DNA from 3 places in the Kluyvera intermedia genome. Region 3 is predicted to be linked to each of the others. Evidence: predicted binding sites of a transcription regulator. Region 3 holds the regulator's gene; each other region holds the start of a gene.
What was found. Region 3 encodes PurR, which represses purine synthesis genes. Its sites were predicted from a motif close to CANGCAAACGTTTGCNTG; they were not measured.
Positions count from the first base shown of each region.

Region 1: U0026_RS00485 (nucleobase:cation symporter-2 family protein) is a predicted target of PurR. The motif match lies at 3,888-3,905, and genes of this name have one in related genera.
Region 2: gcvT (glycine cleavage system aminomethyltransferase GcvT) is a predicted target of PurR. The motif match lies at 3,020-3,037, and genes of this name have one in related genera.

Region 1 is NZ_CP139986.1:100,570-106,504, reverse strand. Features, by position in the region: gene U0026_RS00500 (MIP/aquaporin family protein) at 1-809, shown strand, start outside; gene glpK (glycerol kinase GlpK) at 831-2,339, shown strand; gene gltS (sodium/glutamate symporter) at 2,473-3,675, opposite strand; gene U0026_RS00485 (nucleobase:cation symporter-2 family protein) at 3,960-5,351, shown strand; gene U0026_RS00480 (AsmA family protein) at 5,472-5,935, shown strand, end outside.
Region 2 is NZ_CP139986.1:882,968-888,902, reverse strand. Features, by position in the region: gene gcvP (aminomethyl-transferring glycine dehydrogenase) at 1-1,325, opposite strand, end outside; gene gcvH (glycine cleavage system protein GcvH) at 1,449-1,838, opposite strand; gene gcvT (glycine cleavage system aminomethyltransferase GcvT) at 1,865-2,959, opposite strand; gene ubiI (FAD-dependent 2-octaprenylphenol hydroxylase) at 3,352-4,554, opposite strand; gene ubiH (2-octaprenyl-6-methoxyphenyl hydroxylase) at 4,573-5,751, opposite strand; gene pepP (Xaa-Pro aminopeptidase) at 5,748-5,935, opposite strand, start outside.
Region 3 is NZ_CP139986.1:2,596,640-2,602,574, reverse strand. Features, by position in the region: gene cfa (cyclopropane fatty acyl phospholipid synthase) at 1-286, opposite strand, end outside; gene punC (purine nucleoside transporter PunC) at 584-1,777, opposite strand; gene punR (DNA-binding transcriptional activator PunR) at 1,889-2,800, shown strand; gene purR (HTH-type transcriptional repressor PurR) at 2,818-3,843, opposite strand; gene U0026_RS12555 (hypothetical protein) at 3,975-4,154, shown strand; gene cydH (cytochrome bd-I oxidase subunit CydH) at 4,138-4,227, shown strand; gene U0026_RS12550 (MFS transporter) at 4,388-5,554, shown strand; gene sodB (superoxide dismutase [Fe]) at 5,628-5,935, opposite strand, start outside.

The sequences.
Region 1 (5,935 bases), 2.2 Mb from region 3:
AGTTTCTTGGTACCGGGTTACTGATATTTTTCGGCGTAGGGTGCGTTGCCGCACTGAAAGTGGCGGGCGCAAGCTTCGGCCAATGGGAAATCAGCATTATCTGGGGTCTGGGTGTGGCAATGGCCATTTATCTGACCGCTGGCGTATCCGGTGCGCACCTTAATCCAGCAGTCACCATCGCATTATGGCTGTTCGCCTGCTTCGACCGCCGCAAAGTCGTACCGTTCATTGTCGCCCAGGTTGCCGGGGCATTTTGCGCCGCTGCGCTGGTGTATGGGCTGTACTACAACCTTTTCTTCGACTTCGAACACACGCACAATATGGTACGCGGTAGTGTAGAAAGTCTTGAACTGGCTGGAATTTTCTCCACTTATCCAAACCCACATATCAATTTTGTGCAGGCCTTCGCGGTAGAAATGGTGATTACCGCTATCCTGATGGGCTTGATTCTGGCGCTGACCGATGACGGTAACGGCGTTCCACGTGGGCCGCTGGCACCGCTGCTGATTGGTCTGCTAATTGCGATTATCGGGGCGTCCATGGGGCCGCTGACCGGATTTGCGATGAACCCGGCACGTGATATCGGACCAAAAGCCTTCGCCTGGCTGGCAGGCTGGGGCGACGTCGCCTTCACCGGCGGCAAAGATATTCCTTATTTCCTGGTGCCGCTGTGTGCGCCAATCGTCGGTGCCGCGCTGGGCGCATTCAGCTATCGTAAGCTGATTGGTCGCCATCTGCCGTGTGACACCTGCGAGGTTGAAGAGCCGAAAGCGGTCTCCAGCCAAAACCAACACAATGCTTCGCTGTAATCTGACTACGGAACGCTCATTATGACTGACAAAAAATATATCGTTGCGCTCGACCAGGGTACCACCAGTTCCCGCGCCGTTGTTATGGATCATGACGCCAACATCGTCAGCGTGTCACAGCGCGAATTCGAACAAATTTATCCAAAGCCAGGCTGGGTTGAACATGACCCGATGGAAATCTGGGCCACCCAAAGCTCCACGCTGGTCGAAGTGCTGGCAAAAGCCGACATTAGCTCTGACGAGATTGCCGCTATCGGTATTACCAACCAGCGTGAAACCACGGTGGTGTGGGAGCGGGAAACCGGCAAACCGATTTACAACGCGATTGTGTGGCAGTGCCGTCGTACTGCGGATATTTGCGAAAAATTAAAACGTGACGGTATGGAAGAGTATGTGCGTGATACCACCGGACTGGTGGTTGACCCGTACTTCTCCGGCACCAAAGTAAAGTGGATCCTTGATCACGTAGAAGGTTCCCGTGAGCGCGCACGTCGTGGCGAGTTGCTGTTTGGCACCGTCGATACCTGGCTTATCTGGAAAATGACCCAGGGACGCGTACACGTCACCGACTACACCAACGCCTCGCGTACCATGCTCTTTAACATCAACACTCTAGAGTGGGATGACAAGATGCTGGAGGTGCTGGATATCCCGCGCGCCATGCTGCCAGACGTGCGCAAGTCGTCAGAAGTATACGGCCAGACCAACATCGGTGGTAAAGGCGGTACGCGTATTCCTATCGCCGGGATTGCCGGTGACCAGCAGGCGGCGCTGTTTGGCCAGCTGTGCGTGAAAGAAGGGATGGCAAAGAACACCTACGGCACCGGCTGCTTTATGCTGATGAACACCGGTGAAAAAGCGGTGGCCTCAAGCCACGGTCTGCTGACCACCATCGCCTGTGGCCCACGTGGCGAAGTGAACTATGCGCTGGAAGGCGCGGTGTTTATGGCGGGTGCATCCATTCAGTGGCTGCGTGATGAAATGAAACTGATTAGCGATGCGTTCGATTCCGAATACTTCGCCACCAAAGTGAAAGACACAAACGGCGTTTACGTGGTGCCCGCCTTTACTGGCCTTGGCGCACCATATTGGGACCCGTATGCTCGCGGTGCAATTTTCGGCCTGACCCGTGGTGTGAACTCTAACCACATCATCCGCGCAACGCTGGAATCTATCGCCTACCAGACCCGTGACGTGCTGGAAGCAATGCAGGCTGACTCCGGTATTCGTCTGCACGCCCTGCGCGTGGACGGCGGTGCGGTAGCCAACAACTTCCTGATGCAGTTCCAGTCCGACATTCTGGGTACGCGCGTTGAGCGTCCAGAAGTGCGTGAAGTGACAGCGCTGGGTGCGGCCTATCTGGCCGGTCTGGCGGTCGGCTTCTGGCAGAATCTGGATGAGTTGCAGGAGAAAGCGGTCATTGAGCGCGAGTTCCGCCCGGGGATTGAAACCACCGAACGTAACTTCCGCTACAGCGGCTGGAAGAAAGCGGTGAAACGCGCATTAGCGTGGGAAGATCACGACGAGTAAGCGCCGAAAGGGATGCCGGATGGCGACGCTAACGCGTCTTATCCGGCCTACAAACGATACCTAACCGTAGGCCGGATAAGCGTAGCGCCATCAGGCAAAAAAAATGCCGGAGATTATCTCCGGCATTTTTATTTCAACCAAACATCGGCAACATTAAATACAGCTTAATCACCAGCGCATTGACGATATCAATAAAGAACGCCCCCACCATCGGCACCACCAGAAACGCGGTATGCGAGGGGCCGAAACGTTCGGTAATCGCCTGCATGTTGGCAATCGCTGTTGGCGTAGCGCCAAGACCAAAACCGCAGTGACCCGCTGCCAGTACCGCTGCATCGTAGTTTTTGCCCATCAAACGATAGGTCACAAAAATGGCGTACAGTGCCATGGCCACGGTCTGCACCGCGAGGATTGCCAGCATCGGCAATGCCAGATCCGCCAATTCCCATAGCTTCAGGCTCATCAGCGCCATGGCCAGGAATAATGACAAACTCACGTTGCCCAGAACCGACACCGCGCGCTCAAAGACGCGGTAAAAGCCCACCAGCGCCAGACCATTACTGAGGATTACCCCAACAAACAGTACGCAGACAAACGTTGGCAACTCCAGCGCCGTCCCTATCAACAGTTGCGCAATCACCTTACCGACCGTCAGGCAGATAGCGATAAGCGCGATTGTTTCAATCAGCACTAACGAGGTGATGACACGCCCAACATCCGGCTTCTCAAATGCGGTCGGCACTTCCTGGTCATCCGGCGTACCGTTTGGTGACGATGAATGCTTCACCAGATAGCGCGCCACCGGGCCGCCAATCAACCCGCCCAGCACCAGACCGAAGGTTGCGCACGCCATCGCCACTTCGGTGGCATTGGTAAAACCGTAGCGCTCGATAAACAGTTTGCTCCACGCAGCACCGGTACCGTGACCACCCGACAGCGTAATTGAGCCCGCCAACAGGCCCATAATAGGGTCAAGACCGAGCAGCTTTGCCATGCCGATGCCCAATGCGTTTTGCAGTAACAGCAGGCCGACAACGACAATCAGGAACATGCCCACCACTTTCCCGCCTGAACGCAGGCTGGCAATGTTGGCATTAAGCCCAATGGTGGCAAAGAACGCCAGCATCAGCGGGTCTTTCAACCCCATATCAAAGTCAATTTCCCAACCCATGCTTTTCTTTAGCACCAGCAACGCCAGCGCCACCAGCAGGCCGCCCGCAACGGGTTCGGGGATAGTGTATTTCTTCAGGAAGGGGACGTTCTGGACCAACTGTCGTCCGAGCAGCAACACCAGCGTTGCGGCCACGAGCGTCGATAAGGTATCGAGATGAAACATAAGTGCAGCTCCTTACTAAACGCATGATCCATTCATACGCGACAAATTTCCGATGTCGTGAGAGCCTCATCATGAGGCGTCGGCCCAAAGTGTAAGCAAGAAAAGGGAAAAAGTGATAGAAAAAGGTACTATTACTCATCAATTTCGTTAACCCCTGCCACCAAATACGTATCTTTTATCCGGGTATTTGCCGCAATATTTTCCCCGACTTCAAAGCAACCGATTGCTTTTACCAGCCAGTCCGCTAAAATCGCCACTTTTCCGACACGAGATGGCCTGAAAAGATGTCCGCTAACACCCTCGAACACGTCGAAGCGCAACCGGTTGCGCCGAAGCACAACAGCGAATTAATTTACCGTCTGGAAGATCGCCCGCCGCTTCCGCAAACCCTGTTCGCCGCACTTCAGCACCTGCTGGCAATGTTTGTCGCGGTGATCACCCCCGCGCTGCTGATTTGTCAGGCACTGGGGCTTCCCGCCGAAGACACCCAGCACATTATCAGCATGTCGTTATTCGCCTCCGGTGTGGCATCTATCATTCAGATTAAAGCCTGGGGCCCGGTTGGCTCTGGCCTGCTGTCGATTCAGGGCACCAGCTTCAACTTTGTCGCCCCGCTGATTATGGGCGGAACGGCGCTGAAAACCGGCGGTGCCGATGTACCAACGATGATGGCAGCGCTGTTCGGCACATTGATGTTGGCAAGCTTCACTGAGATGGCCCTATCCCGCGTGTTGCATCTGGCTCGCCGCGTGATCACTCCGCTGGTCTCCGGCGTGGTGGTGATGATTATTGGTCTGTCACTGATTCAGGTTGGTCTGACGTCCATCGGCGGCGGCTATGCCGCGATGGCGAACAACACCTTTGGCGCGCCGAAAAACCTGCTGCTGGCGGGCGTGGTACTCGCCATCATTATTCTGCTTAACCGTCAGCGCAACCCTTACCTGCGCATCGCTTCACTGGTCATCGCCATGGCGGCAGGCTACCTGGTGGCCTGGGCACTCGATATGCTGCCGCAAAATACCGCACCCACCAACAGCGCTCTGATTATGGTTCCAACGCCGCTCTACTACGGTTTAGGCATCGACTGGAACCTGCTGCTGCCGTTGATGCTGGTGTTTATGATCACCTCGCTGGAAACCATTGGCGATATCACCGCCACCTCCGACGTGTCTGAACAACCGGTCTCTGGCCCGCTTTACATGAAGCGCCTAAAGGGCGGCGTGCTGGCAAACGGCCTTAACTCCTGTGTTTCCGCCGTGTTCAACACCTTCCCAAATTCCTGCTTCGGGCAGAATAACGGCGTTATCCAGTTGACCGGCGTCGCCAGCCGCTACGTGGGCTTTGTGGTTGCGCTAATGCTGATCGTTCTCGGCCTGTTCCCGGCGGTCAGCGGCTTCGTCCAGCATATTCCGGAACCGGTTCTCGGCGGTGCAACGCTTGTGATGTTCGGCACCATCGCCGCATCCGGCGTGCGTATTGTCTCTCGCGAACCGCTGAACCGCCGCGCAATCCTGATTATTGCACTGTCGCTGGCCGTCGGCCTTGGCGTTTCTCAGCAGCCGCAAATCCTCCAGTTCGCCCCGGACTGGCTGAAAAACTTGCTCTCTTCCGGCATCGCTGCCGGTGGGATCACGGCGATTATTCTGAACCTGGTCTTCCCGCCAGAGAAAGAGTAAGCCCGATGCGGCAGTGGCTTTGCCCACTGCCGCTGACATCGAATAATACGATTCCCGCCTTGAGCATTGCGCATAAATCATGCATAACAGGTTTATGTGCCCTGCTCAGGATGGAAGATCATGAAATTTCTTGGAAAGCTGCTTATCTGGCTACTGATCGCCCTGCTGCTGGTGATGCTGGCCTTTTACTTTCTGCTGCAAACACGCTGGGGCGCACGTCAGATTAGCCATTGGCTAAGCGATAACACCGCCTATCAGGTCACCTTTGATGCGATGGATCATCGCTTCTCTTCCCCGTCGCATATCCTGCTGAAAAACGTCACGTTTGGCCGTGATGGCAAGCCCGCGACGCTGGTTGCCAAAGATGTCGATATTGGCCTTAGCTCGCGCCAGATAACCGACCCACTGCATGTGGATACCATCTTGTTGCAGGACGGGACGCTGAACCTCTCGCCGTCCAACGCGCCATTGCCATTTGCCGCCGACCGTTTACAACTGAGAAATATGGCGCTCAACAGCCCGGAAACCGGCTGGGAGCTCAGTGCTCAACGCGTCTTCGGCGGCGTAGCGCCATGGTCGCCAGA
Region 2 (5,935 bases), 1.7 Mb from region 3:
CCCAGAATCACGTTAAATAGGCCCACCACATCTTCGCGAGTGGTGGTTTCGTTCAGGGTGATCCCCACGGCGTTGAGGATGTCGCTACGCAGGTTGATCTCAGCGGCTTGCGCGCGCGCCAGCACGGCGGCTTTGTCTGCCACTTCGACACACAGGGTGTCAAAGTAGTGTGCAAAACGCAGCTTCTGACCTTTCTGTTGCAGACCGGCTGCTAGAATATCGGTCAGGCGGTGGATGCGATTGGCGATACGTTGTAAGCCAACCGGACCGTGATACACCGCATACAGGCTGGCAATATTAGCCAGCAGTACCTGCGAGGTACAGATGTTGGAGTTAGCTTTCTCACGGCGGATATGCTGCTCGCGAGTCTGCATCGCCATGCGCAGCGCGGTATTGCCCGCCGCATCTTTCGATACGCCGATAATACGGCCCGGTATCGCGCGTTTGAATTCATCAATGGCAGCAAAGAACGCCGCATGTGGGCCACCGTAGCCCATCGGTACGCCGAAGCGTTGAGCAGAGCCGAAGACAATGTCCGCGCCCTGTTTGCCCGGTGCGGTTAACAGCACCAGCGCCATAAAATCAGCGGCGACGCTCACCACCACTTTGCGAGATTTCAGCTCAGCAATCAGCTTGCTGTAGTCGTGAACTTCACCTGTCGTTCCTACCTGCTGTAACAGCACGCCGAAGACATCCTGATGCTCCAGCGCTTTGTCAGCGTCATCCACAATAACGTCAAAACCGAAGGTTTCTGCGCGGGTGCGGACCACGTCCAGCGTTTGCGGATGTACATCAGCGGCAACAAAGAAGCGGTTGGCATTTTTCAGTTTGCTAACGCGTTTAGCCATCGCCATCGCTTCAGCGGCAGCGGTCGCTTCGTCCAGTAAGGAGGCTGACGCCATGTCCAGACCGGTCAAATCCAACGTCACCTGCTGGAAGTTGAGCAGCGATTCCAGGCGCCCTTGTGAGACTTCCGGCTGGTACGGGGTGTACGCCGTGTACCAACCTGGGTTTTCCAGCATATTACGCTGGATAACCGGCGGCAGCTGCACCGGGGTGTAGCCCATGCCAATATATGACTTAAAGCGCTTGTTGCGACCGGCAATCGCCTTCAGCTCCGCCAGCGCGGCGAATTCTGTGGTGGCGTCGCCTACCTGCGGCGGCGTAGCGAGCTGGATATCTTTCGGCACGATCTGCCCAATCAGTGCGTTTAATGAATCCGCGCCGACGGTTTTGAGCATCTCTTGCTGCTGTTGGGCATCCGGCCCGATGTGACGTTCAATAAACGCGCCACGGTTTTCAAGCTGGCTTAAAGTCTGTGTCATGAGCGATGGTTCCTGAAACGTGCGGTGATTTTAAGATTTCCTCTTCCTTTGGGAGAGGTTTGAGGTGAAGGCGAAAAGATCCCCTCACCCCGGCCCTCTCCCAAAGAGAGAGGGAGAAAACCGTTACTCGTTTTCGAGTAAGGCTTCATAGGCAGTTGCATCGAGCAGTGCCGCAACCTGAGATTCGTCGCTGGCTTTGATTTTGAAGATCCAGCCACCTTCATACGGTTCGCTGTTCACCAACTCCGGTGAGTCACCCAGTTCTTCGTTGACGGCGACAATTTCACCGCTGATTGGCGCGTAAATATCGGAGGCCGCTTTGACAGATTCCGCTACCGCACAGTCATCACCCGCGCTGACAGTTGCGCCCACTTCAGGCAGGTCAACAAAGACCATGTCACCGAGTAATTCCTGCGCGTGCTCGGTGATACCTACGGTGTAGCTGCCGTCAGCTTCTTTACGCAGCCATTCGTGTTCTTTGCTGTATTTCAGTTCTGCTGGTACGTTGCTCATCAAAAAATCTCCAGAATAAGAATCGGTTACGCGACGGCTTTGCCGTTACGTACAAAAATAGGTTTGGTCACTTTCACCGGCATTTCGCGGTTACGGATTTGCACAATCGCCGTTTCGCCAATCCCTGCCGGGACGCGGGCCAGCGCAATGCTGTGGCCTAAGGTTGGGGAGAAGGTACCGCTGGTGATCACCCCTTCACAGGCGTTGCCATTGGCATCGGTAAAGCGTACCGGCAGTTCGCCGCGCAGGACGCCTTTTTCAGTCATCACCAGGCCAACCAGTTGCTCAGTCCCTTTCTCGCGCTCCTGCTCCAGCACGTCACGACCAATAAAATCACGGTCAGCCGGTTCCCAGGCGACAGTCCAGCCCATATTGGCGGCCAGCGGAGAGACACCTTCGTCCATTTCCTGACCGTACAGATTCATGCCCGCTTCCAGACGCAGCGTATCGCGTGCGCCCAGGCCACAAGGCTTCACTCCAGCCTGTACCAGCTTCTGCCAGAAATCAGCGGCCTGCTCTTTCGGCAGCGCAATTTCATAGCCCGCCTCACCGGTGTAACCGGTGGTTGCGACAAAGAAGTCACCCGCCTGCACGCCAAAGAAGGGTTTCATGCCGTCAACGGCCTGACGCTGCTCATCGGTAAACAGACTGTTGGCTTTCGCCTGCGCGTTCGGTCCCTGTACTGCGATAAGCGACAGATCATCACGGACGGTGATGTCGATGGCATAAGGTTCGGCGTGTTGGGTAATCCAGGAGAGGTCTTTTTCGCGGGTGGCAGAGTTAACAACGAGGCGGAAATAATCTTCGGTGAGGTAATAGACTATCAGGTCGTCAATCACGCCACCCGAGGCATTTAGCATGCCGCTATAAAGCGCTTTACCCGGTTTGGTCAGCTTAGCAACGTCGTTCGCCAGCAGGTAGAGCAGGAATTCTCTGGTCCGCGGACCGTGGAGGTCAACGATGGTCATATGCGACACATCGAACATCCCGGCGTCGGTACGCACCGCGTGGTGCTCATCAATCTGCGAACCATAATGCAGCGGCATCATCCAGCCGTGGAAATCTACCATGCGCGCGCCACACAACACGTGCTGATCATACAAAGGCGTTTGTTGAGCCATCATGTCCTCGTTTTGTAAATCGCACCACAAAACCCAACGCCGACACCTCAGTGAGGCACCGACGCAAACGTTATCTTTTCCCTGAAGTTACCACTGAACACCGTCGTTAACCATCAAGAAAAAAGGGGCATCACATTAGCTTATGACCCAAAGCTGCGAAAAATCATACAGAACTATCAACTGCAAAAAAGCGAAATACGCCACATATTATTAACAACATTGGCGAGATATTTAGCACAAGATAATATTTCATGCGGAAAATAAGGCGCGTTTTCCGTAACAAATAAATGGATGGATTAAGAAATCTAATGCGAAAAAAGGCGTGAAATTAGATTTTTTCAAATGAGGGGGCGACTCCCGGTGGAATCACCGGGAGTAAAAGTGTGAGCGACTTAACGAAGCCACTCAGGCAGGTCATTCAGGCCCATCGCCTGACGGATCAACTGAGGTTTCACGCCAGGTAACGTATCGGCCAGTTTCAGGCCAATATCACGGAACAGCTTCTTCGCCGGGTTTTCACCCGCGAACAGCTCGCGGAAGCCCTGCATTCCGGCCAGCATGACCGCCGCGCTGTGCTTGCGGCTACGCTCATAACGACGAAGATAGAAATGTTGACCAATGTCTTTGCCCTGCGCATGCAGGCGCTTTAACTCATTGATCAGTTCCGCAGCATCCATAAAGCCCAGATTCACGCCCTGCCCGGCAAGCGGGTGGATGGTGTGCGCCGCGTCGCCCACTAGCGCCAGACGATGCGCAGCAAACTGGCGAGCATAGCGCCCGGTGAGCGGGTAGATCTGCCGCTCACTCTCCACCTTGCAAAGCCCCAGGCGGTTATCAAAGGCAATATTCAGCGCTTGATTAAACTCGACCTCATCGGCCTGTTGCATCCGCTCGGCTTCCTGTGGAGACAGCGACCAGACAATAGAGCATAAATGAGGATCGGACAGCGGCAGGAAGGCCAAAATACCTTCGCCGTGGAAACACTGGCGCGCAACGGCTTCATGCGGCTCATCTGTGCGCACGGTTGCAACCAGCGCATGATGGCGGTAATCCCAGAAGGTCAACGGAATATCGGCTTTGTTACGCAGCCAGGAGTTCGCACCGTCGGCGCCGACCACCAGCCGAGCCGTTAGCATGTTGCCATCCTTCAGGGTCAGAAAGGCTTCGTTCTCTCCCCACACGACCTGCTGTAATTCTGCCGGTGCCATTAATGTAACGTCGGCGCAACGCTCGGCCTTTTGCCATAGCGCCTGATGAATAACCGCATTCTCGACGATATGACCAAGATGGCTGTAACCCATACTGCGATCGTCAAACGCGATGCGACCAAAGCTGTCTTTATCCCACACTTCCATGCCGTGGTAACAGCTGGCACGCTGAGCGATAATTGCCGACCAGACATCCAGCTTTGACAGCAGCTTTTCGCTACCCGCATTAATGGCGGATACTCGCAGCGCAGGCGACGCATCGGCGGCAAGTTGCTGCGGCTGCGATTGTTCCAGTACCGCAACCCGTAAACCGCTGCCCTGTAAACCGCAGGCTACCGCCAGCCCGACCATTCCACCGCCTACGATGGCAACATCAACACTTTGCACATTAACTCCTTAAAGCTCTTAACGAGCGACCCAGCCCAGCGTCCGCTGGGCCAGCACATCGCGTGCAGGGGTAAATAATTCCATTGCCATCAGCCCCGCATTACGTCCGGCAACCAGCGGCGCCCAGCGGTTAGCAAATAGATGCACCAGGCCATCCGTAACGCCAATCGTGGCGGATTTATCCTCTGCCCGCTGGCGTTGATAGTGGCATAACAGCGGGTAGTCGCCGATATCGTGATTGTCGGCATGCGCCTGCGCCAGCATTTCTGCGAGCGTCATGACGTCGCGCAGACCTAAGTTGAATCCTTGCCCGGCGATCGGATGCAGCGTCTGCGCTGCGTTGCCCACCAGCGCCAGCCGGTGTGACACGGTACGCGTAGCGGTCGTCAACGACAACGGATAGGCATTGCGGGCACCGGCCTGGGTGATACGACCTAATCGCCAGCCAAACGCCTGCTGGAGTTCGTGGCAAAAACGGGCATCTGACCAGCTTAATACTTCGTCATGACGCTCCAGCGGATGGCACCACACCAACGAGCAGCGATTATGCGACATCGGCAACATCGCCAGTGGCCCGTATTCGGTGAAGCGCTCAAACGCACGTCCCTGATGAGGCATCGCGGTGATGACGTTAGCAATCACCGCCACCTGATTATACGGCTCTTGCTGCCAGTGAATACCACACTGCTCACCCAGCGTTGAGCGCGAACCGTCAGCAGCCACCAGCAGTTTACCGTGCAGCGTCGTACCATCATCCAGCGTGACGCTCACCCCGTCGGTTTGCCGCTCCACCTGCGTGACCCGAGATGGACAATGCAGCGTGACGCCGCGCGCCTTACGCAGCAGACCGAACAGCCGTTGACCGACATCATGCAACTCCACCACATTGCCTAATGCGGCCAGACGGTAGTCGGCTGCATCCAGGGTGACAAAGCCGGCGTGTCCGCGATCGCTTACATGAACAGTGGTGATGGCGGTTGCGCAGTCAGCAATGGCTTGCCAAAGGTCAATTTTTGCCAGTTGCTGACAGGTGCCCGCAGCCAGCGCAATCGCCCGCGCATCAAAGCCCGGGTGCTGGGCGGCATCAATATCCGCCGCCTCAATCACATGCACCGGCAGACGCCCCGCCGTCAGCTGCGACACTGCTAGCGCAAGCGTCGCGCCGGTCATCCCACCGCCGACAATAATCAGGCTCATAGCTGACGTGCCGCTGCCATCAAGGCTTCAATATCGTCGGCATTTTTGACAACGCTGGCAGTGAGGTTTTCATTGCCGTCTTCGGTAATCAGGATATCGTCTTCAATACGAATGCCGATGCCGCGATATTCTGCCGGAACATCCGCATCCGGCGCGATATACAAGCCAGGTTCAACGGTCAGTA
Region 3 (5,935 bases):
GCGTATCTTTTAAATGGTGGGGGATTTGGTTTTCCAGTCCGGCTCTCAGTACCTGGTCGAAAAAGATATCCAGCCGGTCGCATTCCCACCAACCGTCCATATAACTTTCGCCAAGCCCCAACGAACCTTCTTGTAAAACACGTTTGAAAAACCGGGGATTTCTGACTCGTATATCGCTGGGGGCATTGCCATTAATTTCGATGCCTGCTCGTCCGAGCAACTCGCTAACGATACGATACCAGTCGTCTTCCGGTATGCTGACTTCTTCTATACACGATGAGCTCATAGCCTCTCCATCCCGACCTGTTGATCAGAACCTTAAAACAGCGTAGACGCTTTTCTTGGTTTGTGAGAAATGTCACGAATAATTCGTGAGCCTGCTATCCGACGTAACATAGAGAAAGGGAGGAGTCCCTTGCTGAAAGCCAATCCATGGTTTAATGGGTGGCATCCTGCCGCCGCTCAATAACTGCACTGTATATTAATTATGTGATGCCGATCCAGTATAGGACGCTAAGTTTATTGATTCAACTAAAAATCTTAGCGTCCTAACGATTTATCATGGCATTGATATGCCTGATGATTAGGCGTGAGATGTGGTCTGTTCGGCAGCACGTTCTTCACGGCGTGCCGCGAGCTGCATTCTGTAACCTATCGTCGCCAGCACCACGGTGACAAGCATCACACAGGTGGTAGTCAGCAGCGGGGTGGCGATGAGCGTCGACACGGCAAGGCTTGCCAGGAAGCAAAGGCCCAGCTGCAACGTATTCTGTAACGCAGCGGCGCGCCCGGTTGCCTGCGGAAAGGGCTTCAAAGCCTGAGCGACGACGATAGGATAAATCGCCCCGTTGGCGATAGCCATCACGCAGAAGGGGATCAGTAACGCAGTCAGCGAGGCATTCTCTGCCAGACCAGCGCCCCAGGTACCAATAACGCTGAGGGCATAGACCACCAAAAGCCATGGCAGAAGTTGAGCACCCTGCCATTTTTGCAGTGCGGCACGGCAACCGTAGCCACCAATCAAGAAAGCGATGGTCTGAGGAACGTAGCTCAGGCCAATGACGGTTGGGCTATAACCCATTTCATGCAGAATAAATGGCGAACCTGTCAGCCATGCGAAGAAACTCGCAGAGCACGCGGCGTAAATCAGAACGTTGCCACGATAGTCCTTACTGCGCAGCAGGCGCATAAAGGTCAGCTTTTCTTCGCTGGTGGCATTTTTCTTGTGTGCCGGCTTCAGGCGAAATGCGGGTAACATCAGCACCAGGGTAATGATAAATAATGCCGCAAAAATGGCCTGCCAATCAAAATGCACTAATAACCAGCTACCCAGAAGCGGGGCGAGGGCTGGAGATAGGCCGACCAGTGGCATAATCGTGGCGAAAATACGGTTAGTGCGCTGCGCAGGATAATAGTCAGTCACCATCGCCTGCCAGGTTACGGCCGCCGCACAAACGCCTACGGCCTGTACAAAGCGCAGTACCAGCAGTGTGGTACCATCACGCACCCACAACATGCCTATGCAGCCCAGCGCAAAAATGGTTAACCCGGTCAGCAGAATCGGTTTACGGCCGTAGCGGTCTGACAGCGGCCCCCACAAAAGCTGCGCGAGGGCAAAACCGGCGAGGAACAAACTCAGGCTGGCACTCACTGCGGATGCTGGTGTTTGCAGATCTTCCTGAATAACCGCAAAGGCAGGTAAATACATATCTGTCGCCAGAAAACCCAGCACGCTCAGTCCTGCTAGCCAGACTAAAAATCCTTTCCCCGGTTGCATAAATCGACCTTTTTCTCATGAATAAACAATTGCGCAGAGTGTAGAGAGTGCAATGGTGGTTGTGAAACGCTAATATTTGAGTCATGGATTCAAAATATTTGAAGGCAAAAAATGTGGTCTGAATATTCCTTAGAAGTGGTTGATGCCGTTGCGCGCAACGGCAGCTTTAGCGCCGCGGCGCAGGAATTACACCGTGTGCCTTCGGCGGTGAGCTATACCGTCCGTCAGTTAGAGGAATGGCTTGCGGTGCCTTTGTTTGAACGGCGGCACCGGGACGTTGAGCTAACGCCTGCCGGTGCATGGTTTTTGAAAGAAGGGCGATCTGTTATCAAAAAAATGCAGATCACCCGCCAACAGTGTCAGCAGATTGCCAACGGCTGGCGTGGGCAGTTGGCTATTGCGGTAGATAACATCGTTAAACCGGAACGGACTCGCCAGATGATTGTTGATTTCTATCGCCACTTTAACGATGTTGAGCTGATCGTATTTCAGGAAGTTTTCAACGGCGTGTGGGATGCGTTGTCGGATGGTCGCGTGGAACTGGCGATTGGCGCGACCCAGGCCATCCCAATCGGCGGGCGTTTTGCCTTTCGCGACATGGGTAAGCTTAATTGGCACTGCGTTGTCGCCTGTTCGCATCCGCTGGCAAAGATGGAAGGGCCGCTCAGCGATGATGTGTTGCGCAATTGGCCTTCATTGGTGCTTGAGGATACCTCTCGCTCGCTACCCAAGCGGACGACCTGGCTTCTGGATAACCAAAAAAGAGTGGTGGTACCGGACTGGGCGTCGTCGGAAACCTGCATTTCTGCTGGACTATGCGCGGCAATGGTACCCGGACATCGGGCGCAACCGTGGCTTGAGAGCGGGGAGTGGGTCGCATTAACACTGGAAAATCCCTTCCCGGATGCAGCCTGTTGTCTCACCTGGCAGCAAAGCGAAGCCTCACCGGCATTAAGCTGGTTGTTAGAGTATCTGGGAGACAGTGAGACGTTAAACGATGAGTGGCTGCGGACGCCGGAATAAGGCGTCCGCATCAGGACTTAGCGGCGATAGTCGCGATACGGGCCGTCGGCCACGGAGCGGCGTTCGATGAGGCGCGGATGCACCTCAATCGACTGAGACACCTCACGCTTACTTACGATGCGGTCCATCAACATATTGAAGGCCGTTTCACCCAGTGAATCTTTTGGCTGATGAATCGTCGTCAGCGCCGGGGTAAAGAAACGGGAGTTGCGCACGTTATCGTAACCGATAAGCGAAATATCCTGCGGAACCCGCAGACCCATTTCATCGGCAGCACACAGTGCGCCCATCGCCATGACATCGCCACCGCAGAAGATTGCGGTTGGACGAGGGTGCTGGGACAGGATTTGCTGCATCGCACGATAGCCAGACTCAGGCTCAAAATCGCCCTGTACAATCCAGTTGGTTGGGACGTTTATCATCGTCTCTTCCATGGCTTTCATAAAGCCCGCCAGACGACCCGCACCAGTGTTACGCTCCAGCGGCCCTGGGATCACGCCGATATCGCGATGCCCGCGTTCCACCAGATAACGACCCGCCATATAACCGCCCTCAAAGGCGTTATCAATCACGGAGTCAGTAAAGTCAGCTTTGGATTCTCCCCAGTCCATCACCACCATCGGGATGTTGCGATACTCTTCGAGCATCGTGAGCAGAGATTCCGGGTACTCTGAGCACATGACCAACAGGCCATCTACGCGCTTTTGCGCCATCATCGACAAATACGCGCGCTGTTTCTCAAGATTATTCCACGCGTTGCCAAGAATTAGGGTATAGCCTTTCTCAAAGCAGTTTTTCTCAACGGCTTCGATGATTTCAGCAAAATACGCCGCCTCGCTACTGGTTGCCAATAAACCGATCGATTTGGTGTGGTTAACCTTAAGGCTACGCGCCACGGCGCTTGGCGAGTAGTGCAGCTCTTTAATGGCTGCCCAAACCGCTTCACGCGTGTCTTCAGCGACAAAACGGGTTTTGTTAATTACATGTGATACGGTTGTAGTGGAAACGTTTGCGCGCTTCGCTACATCTTTAATTGTTGCCATTCCATCTCACTCCAGACCCTGGCCTGCCCCTGATAAAACCGAAAGGAAAACGTTTGCCTTCACACACCCTGGTACAATCTTGCAGATTGCATTTCGCCGGGAAAACGATACAGGACGACAGGAGGGGGTCAATGGCCGGTACGCTTATAAATAAGCGTCGAATTTTGACTTATCCTGGCGCAAAGTGGAAGAACAAAAACAAACATCCTGCTAAATCTGTGAAGATTTTTACGATTAACTGTGCAAAAATGATTAAACGCAGTTTTACTGTGGAAATCAAAAGGAGAAAAATTGATGAGCACCGATCTTAAGTTGTCACTCGGTACTACCTTTATTGCGCTTGCTCTGATCGTCGCAGCAAGTTTCACCGCTATATTGCATTAATCCCTCTGTGAGGGAGCATCCGCTCCCTCTCGTATTATTGTTACCCAATTAGCAATAATCTTTTGCTGTTTTGTACACTTCTGTTTTTCTGTGATTAATGTCATGCTTTTGCCCCATGTTGTCATGCCGCGTATTGCGTGTGGCTTAGCGGAGCTTTTGTATGAAAATTAATTTTCCCTTATTGGCTTTAGCCATTGGGGCCTTTGGTATTGGTACGACCGAATTCTCGCCGATGGGCTTATTGCCGGTTATCGCGAAAGGGGTTGATGTCTCAATTCCCGCCGCCGGTATGTTGATCAGCGCCTATGCGGTTGGCGTGATGGTTGGCGCGCCGCTGATGACGCTATTACTGTCACATCGCGGTCGTCGTAATGCGCTGATTTTCCTGATGGCTATCTTTACCCTTGGCAACGTACTGTCCGCTATCTCGCCGGACTACACCACCTTAATGCTCTCGCGCATTATCACCAGCCTCAACCATGGCGCTTTCTTTGGTCTTGGCTCAGTGGTGGCGGCGAGCGTGGTACCAAAGCACAAGCAGGCCAGCGCCGTTGCAACCATGTTTATGGGGCTGACCATTGCTAACATTGGCGGAGTGCCTGCGGCAACATGGCTTGGGGAAACTATCGGCTGGCGTATGTCGTTTATGGCAACCGCGGGGCTTGGTGTGATTGCCATCATCAGTCTGTGGTTTTCTCTTCCAAAAGGTGGGGCGGGGGAGAAACCGGATGTTAAGCGCGAGCTGTCGGTACTGGTCCGTCCGCAGGTCCTGTCTGCGCTGTTAACGACCGTATTAGGTGCGGGCGCCATGTTCACGCTCTATACCTACATTTCTCCGGTACTGCACACCATCACCCACGCATCGTCAGGTTTTATCACACTGATGCTGGTGTTGATTGGCGTTGGTTTCTCCATCGGTAACTACCTGGGCGGTAAATTTGCTGACCGCTCCGTCAGCGGCACGTTGAAAGGCTTCTTGCTGCTGTTGATGGTTATTATGTTGGCGATTCCGTTCCTTGCGCAAACCCAGTTAGGGGCCGCAGTGAGCATGGTGGTCTGGGGTGCGGCAACCTTCGCGGTGGTGCCACCGTTGCAGATGCGCGTGATGCGGGTAGCGCATGAAGCGCCAGGTCTGTCATCATCGGTCAATATCGGGGCATTTAATCTTGGTAATGCGCTGGGTGCGGTTGCTGGTGGTGCCGTGATTTCAGGCGGGATGGGCTACGCTTTTGTTCCCGTGATGGGCGCAATTGTGGCGGGGCTGGCATTGTTAGTTGTGGTGGTAAGCAGCCGTCGCCGAGGTGAAGAGGCGCTGGCGAGCCAGTAAAAACAAAAACGCAGAAGATTGACTCTTCTGCGTAATAGAGTAAACCCGGCTCAATATGGTCGGGTTTTACAACTTATGCGGCCAGATTTTCAGCCACAAACTTCCAGTTCACCAGAGCCCAGAAGTGCTCCAGATAGTTTGGACGCGCATTGCGGTAATCAATGTAGTAAGCATGTTCCCACACATCCACGGTCAGCAGTGGCGTTGCATCAGTGGTCAGAGGCGTACCCGCGTTAGACGTTGAGACAATGGCCAGCGAGCCGTCAGCCTTCTTCACAAGCCATGTCCAGCCCGCACCGAAGTTTTTGACTGCCGCGTCAGTAAACTGTGCTTTGAACTCAGCGAAGCTACCAAACGCTTTGTTGATGGCGTCAGCAACTG